One region of the Latilactobacillus parafuchuensis genome, then DNA from elsewhere that is predicted to be linked to it. Evidence: riboswitches for the same ligand, from Rfam matches in the RefSeq annotation. Region 1 holds a riboswitch; the other holds the start of a gene.
The links. Region 1 has a riboswitch for thiamine pyrophosphate ahead of thiM (hydroxyethylthiazole kinase). Riboswitches for the same ligand answer to the same signal wherever they lie in the genome.
Positions count from the first base shown of each region.

Region 2: another riboswitch for thiamine pyrophosphate. It lies ahead of thiT (energy-coupled thiamine transporter ThiT); the one in region 1 lies ahead of thiM (hydroxyethylthiazole kinase).

Region 1 is NZ_CM143875.1:840,263-843,404, reverse strand. It holds gene thiD (bifunctional hydroxymethylpyrimidine kinase/phosphomethylpyrimidine kinase) at 1-691, opposite strand, end outside; gene thiM (hydroxyethylthiazole kinase) at 693-1,493, opposite strand; TPP riboswitch at 1,565-1,671, opposite strand; gene nagE (N-acetylglucosamine-specific PTS transporter subunit IIBC) at 1,908-3,142, shown strand, end outside.
Region 2 is NZ_CM143875.1:1,971,383-1,974,524, forward strand. It holds gene ACVPPQ_RS09755 (heavy metal translocating P-type ATPase) at 1-1,123, shown strand, start outside; gene thiT (energy-coupled thiamine transporter ThiT) at 1,173-1,778, opposite strand; TPP riboswitch at 1,826-1,922, opposite strand; gene xerS (tyrosine recombinase XerS) at 1,992-3,053, opposite strand.

The DNA.
Region 1 (3,142 bases):
AGGGCGTGCCTTTGGCAAGTTCCGCCGTGATGCAAGCTGAAATCGTATCACCGGTCCCGTGCGTTCGGATCGTTTCAATCCGGGGTGTCGACAGCCATTCATCACTGCCATCCGCGTATAGAATATAATCGTTGGCTTGTTGTTCCGCCGTTTGGTGGCCACCTTTGATGATGATGTTTTGCGCGCCCATTTTTTGTAAGATTTGGGCGGCTAACTTGAACTCAGCTGGTGTTTTAACGGATTGACCAATCAAGACTTCGGCTTCGGGTAAGTTGGGCGTCAGGACGGTTGCGAGAGGCAATAATTCGTTGCGTAAAGTCGTGATCGCATCCTCGGTTAAAAGTGCGGCTCCACCCTTAGCAATCATGACGGGGTCTAACGTCAGCGGGCCAAAGTCAAAGCGCCGTAAATTTTCGGCTACGGCCGCCACGTGTGCGGCATCGGCTAACATACCGGTTTTACAGGCTTTAATGTGGAAGTCGGCTGCCAATGATTCAAATTGTTTAGTAATCAATTCAAGGGGCAACGGGAAACTGTCTTGCACCCCGAGTGTGTTTTGAGCGGTAATCGCGACGACCACGTTGGTGGCAAAAACGTGGCGTTCCTGCATCGTTTTAATGTCAGCTTGCATGCCAGCACCGCCACCACTATCGGAACCAGCAATCGTTAGGGCTTGTGGAAAGTCGTTCATCTTAATTGGACTCCTTTAATTGGGCTTTTTGACTGATTTCTTCGGTCGTCACCGTGAACAAACGGTCTAATAATTGCAGATAAAAGCTACCAGGTAACGGTTGTGGCATCGCTTCAGCAACTAATTGACCAGTGACGGCAAAAGTAGTGGCTGCGGCAACGGCTGCTTGATAAGGATCGTCAGGTAGCATGCCGACGAACGCACCGCAAACGCCGGTTAACATATCACCAGAGCCGACGTGGGTTTGGAAGAGCGGGGTCCCGTTGAAGATTTGGGTCGTCCGTTGACCATCGGTGACCACATCTGTTGGACCCGTTAATAGAATCGTAGTGTTCAGTTTACGAGCGGCTTGTCGCGCTAAATCAACGATGTCGGCTTGACCACTCCCGGCATCAATCCCGTTAGCTTGCCAGTCAATCCCGGCAAAATAGGCAATCTCACCGGCATTTCCACGAATAATACCGGGGGTGCCTAAAGTGAGTAGTTGATCGATTACGCCTTGACGATACGTTAAGGAACCGACGGCGACCGGGTCTAAGACAACCGGTTTGTGCATTTGATACGCGGCTTGCAACAACGTGACCATTTGATCAATCTGGGGTTGGGCGAGCGTGCCGATGTTAACGGTTATCGCTTGGGCAATCGCAACGATATCGGCCGCTTCTTCAGGTGCACTGGACATAATGGGCGACGCGCCAATCACGTTTTGGACGTTGGCGACTTGGTCGACGGTCACGTGGTTCGAGATGTTGGCCACAATTGGATTTGTGTGCCGCAGTTGGTTCAATAAGGTCTGATTCATGGTAGAGCCTCCTTAGAATATCAAAAAAGCCACTTTTGGCTGCACGACGGCATAGAAAAGTGGCTTAACAAATAAGCAAGGGAGCACTTTCCTACGCAAGTCTGAACTTACAGGTTCGAAGGGATTAGATTGAATCAATCTATCTCAGTTCTTCTAAAGAACACCCCTAGTGCAAAGCGATTTAATTGTACCCTTAGTATACGGGATGCCGTCGCTTTTGCAACCGTTTTATAATTGTTGAAAATAATTTGTTTAAATAGTCAGTTATACACGAGGTATAGACCAATGTTTTTTTAAATAAAGAAACCGCTTTAAAAGCCATCTATAAAGGTCTATACCAAAAATTAAGCGCTTGCGTCTGTTAACTGTTAATGGTTTAATGAAAACATCGAAAAATATTAAGGAGTATTCGCAATGAAAAATTACTTACAACGAATGGGTCGCTCATTGATGTTACCAGTTGCCGTATTACCAGCAGCTGCCATCTTAATGGGGATTGCTAACTGGGTTGGCAATGGCGATTCAAATGCTAACATCTTCACGATTTTCTTAGCCGGTGGTAGTGGCGCGATTTTAAATAATTTACCATTACTATTTGCCGTCGGTTTAGCTTTAGGGATGTCGAAGGATCAAGATGGGGCCGCAGCCTTAGCTGGTTTGGTAGCTTTCTTAGTACCGAAGACCATCTTAGCACCTGCTTCAGTTCAAGCGATGCAAGGGTTATCAGACATCGCTAAAGTCAATCCTGCTTTTGGTAAGATTGAAGGGAACGTCTTAATTGGGATTTTAGCCGGTTTAATTGCCGCTGCCATGTACAATAAATTCCATAACGTGAAGTTACCGATGGCGCTGTCCTTCTTTAGTGGGAAACGGTTGGTACCGATTATGGCCGCCGCTGCCATGGTCGTTGTTTCAGCCATCCTATACTTCGTTTGGCCAGCAGTCTTCACCGTATTAGTGGCCTTTGGTAAAGCAATTTCTAATCTTGGTTGGGCCGGGGCTGGGATTTACGGGTTCTTCAACCGTTTATTGATTCCAACCGGGTTACACCATGCGTTGAATTCAGTGTTCTGGTTTGACGTTGCGAATATTAATGATATCGGGAATTTCTTAGGCGGTGCTAAATCGATCGCTAACGGGACGGCCATTGTTGGTAAGACCGGTATGTATCAAGCTGGTTTCTTCCCAGTGATGATGTTTGGATTACCAGCTGGGGCCTATGCGATTTATAAAAATGCGCGTCCTGAACGTAAAAAAGCAACAGCTTCATTAATGTTAGCTGCTGGTTTTGCCTCATTCTTTACAGGGGTAACTGAACCCCTTGAATTCTCATTCATGTTTGTGGCATGGCCACTCTACGTGTTACACGCAGCCTTTACTGGTATTTCATTGGCAATCGCCGCATTCTTCCACTGGACAGCCGGATTTGCCTTTAGTGCTGGTTTAGTCGATTATGTTTTAAGTTTAAAGAATCCAGTTGCAAACCAACCATTGATGTTATTGGTTGAAGGGCTCGCAATGGCCGCAATTTATTACTTCGGCTTTAACTTTGCCATTAAGAAATTTAACTTGATGACACCCGGGCGTGAAGTTGAAGAAGTTGTTGACGATGCACCAGCCGTCGCAACTGATAAAAATGATGATAAATT
Region 2 (3,142 bases), 1.1 Mb from region 1:
CGTACCATTTACACTAGTCGCTTACATCATTGCGGGGATTGCTTGGTGGGTCTCTAAAGATCCAGTCCGTTTTGCTGAAGTCTTAGTTGTGGCGTCACCATGTCCCTTAATTTTAGCGGCACCGATTGCCTTAATTTCTGGTATGAGTCGAGCGAGCAGAAACGGGATTATCATTAAAAACGGTACGACGATTGAAAAATTAGCCGGCGCAAAAGCCATTGCCTTCGATAAAACGGGGACCATTACCAATGGTCAACTAACGTTGGATCAGATTGTTCCAGAGAGTGGTTTTTCAAAAGATGAGCTGCTACAATTAGCGGCAAGTGCTGAACAAGAATCAAGCCATATCTTAGCACGCTCATTAGTGGCGGGTAGTGACGCTACAACTAGATTACCCTTAACTGATTTACAAGAAGTAACCGGTGCTGGGGTAATTGCCACCTTTGCGGCTACTCAACAAACGGTTAAAGTAGGTAAACTTAATTTTGTGGCACCAGAACAGTCAATGCAATTGGATCAAACGGCCGTTCACGTGGCGGTTAATGATCAATATGCGGGTTATATCACATTTATTGATCACTTACGTTCGGAAGCACCCAAGACGATTCAAGAATTACAAACCTTGGGGTTCCATCAATTGACCATGCTAACGGGGGATCAACAAGCGACTGCGGATCAAATTGCCCAACAAGTCGGCATTACGGATGTTCACGCCGGTTGTCTACCAATTGATAAGATTCATCTGCTCGAACAGACCGCACCAGCTAACCGCCCGATTGTGATGGTTGGTGACGGGGTCAACGATGCACCGTCATTGGCAACGGCCGACGTCGGGATTGCAATGGGCGCACACGGCGCAACCGCTGCCAGTGAATCAGCCGATGTTGTGATTTTAAAAGATGATTTAAACCGGGTTAGTCGTGCCGTTCAGATTGCTCGGGATACAATGAGTATTGCCCGCCAATCCGTATTAATTGGGATTGCCATCTGTGTCGTCTTGATGCTGATTGCTAGTACCGGAATTGTGCCCGCCTTAATTGGGGCGATGTTCCAAGAAGTCGTCGATACAGTTTCAATTTTATATTCACTGAAGGCTCGTAAAGATCGACCATTACTCAAATAATAGGCAAATAAAAACCGTTACCTGATTTTAGGTGACGGTTTTTTTGATGTTATGATTTAGCAGCTTGTTGATCAAACGCCATATCTTTGGGTAAATAAATCGTCGGTAACATGGCGAATAACACGCCTGCGACAATCCCGGTCAAAATGAAGGTCACGATAAAACTACCACCATTAATCACGAGCGAATAATACCACGGATTCATTCCTTTGGGTGCATAAGAGCCCCAGTAAACCACACCGGCAATAAAGTGACAGAAATATTTAGCGAAATTGGCGACTAGCGCGGCCGACCACAATAATGCTAACGTTTTAACTTTTCGGTGTTGCCGAATACTGGTTTGAACTTGATGCTGAAAGATACCAGCAAGGCCAACCACGATGAAGGCAACCGTAAATTCGAAGAGTCCTTGCCAAACGTTTAACACGCTGCCGCTGCCAAGTCCGCGAAGAATTAAATCTAACGTCCCCCAAATAAACGCTGCAATCATGCCTGGCACGGCTCCGCGCCGTAGACTGTAGATCACGATAGGAATAAGACCAAATGAAACTTCAATTGCAGATGGCCCAACAGTATGTGGTACGTATTCCAGAGCAACTGCAAAGGCCGCTAAAATTGCTCCTTCAATTTGAATCAATAAACGCTGATGACGCATAGAAAAACCCCTTTTCTGGTCAACCAACACAAAAAAGGAGTTGTTATATTCAACTCCATCACAATTCCTACGCTTGTCTTAACAAACAGGTTCGAAGGGTCTGATTATTATCACTCTCAGCCAATGGCTCCCCTTTGTGATGGTTAATATTTAATTTTAAGAACGTTTTCAGTATACCTGAATCAGCACCCGTGTCAAGTAATCGATTTCGACTCATTCCATTTTATCCATGGCTGCGCGTTGTTCATCATCGACAACGTGCGTGTATAAATGGGTGGCTTGGGTCGTGGTTTGGCCTAATTGGGTTGCCACAATTGTTTCGCTATGCGTCGCGGTCATTAAATCAGTTGCTAAAGTGTGCCGAAATTTATGCGGCGTTAAGCGCACTCCGAAAGCTTCAGAATATTTTGCCACCAATTTTTCAATAGCGTAATTACTCATCCGTTTCGCCTGACCACGATATTTCGCTACGAATAATGCGTGCTCATTGGCGGTTGTTGCATAACGCGTCTGACGAATTTGAACGTATTCTTGTAAGTAGGGTTGGCCCCAGGGTGCAATTGGGACCGTATCTTGTTGGCCGCCTTTACGAATAACGGTCACGGTTAATTGTTCTAATTTCAGATCCGCTAAATTAGCTTGTGCCAATTCGGATAAGCGAATGCCAGTGGTTAATGCTAAGACGCAGATGGCGACATCGCGTTCACAATTTTGCTGGTAAGAGGCTAATTGCCGATTAGAAAGTTGTTTTGGATAGGTCATCTGCATGAAATCAATAAAATCGTGTTTTTTAGTGCCGGTTAATAGCTTCTGACCGATGTGTCGTGAACGGGTCGCCATAGTTTCGGATGATTTCAGTAATTTAACCTTCTTCATCACGTTACGATAGAAATAAGGCTCACCATCGGCTTGTTCCGCTTCAATCGTTAAAAAGTACCAGAGTGCATTTAAAGCGTTAATTGAGCGATTAACGGCCTGAAAGGAGAGCTTGTGGTGATTAGCTTTGCGTTTGTTCATCAAATAGATCTTATAGAGTTCAATATCTTCTAATTTCATCTTCTCAAGCGCGGTGAGGGGGATTAACCTCGGTTCAGCAACCGTTACGATCTGCTCGTCAATCAGCCAAGAGAAGAAGCGTACGTATTCTTGCAGGTATTGATAGAGCGTCGCCGAGGAATAGGCGTTAGCCTGTCGATTGATATAAAATTTACGAACGTAATCGGGCAAGCTAGTTAAACGTTGTTCACATAATTCTAGATAACGTAATTGATCCATGATTAAAACTCCTTAGAAACCGAATAACTTAATTTTAGCAAAGAAAAGGTGAAAATGCCACAAGTGTTGTTAAAACCATAATTTTAACA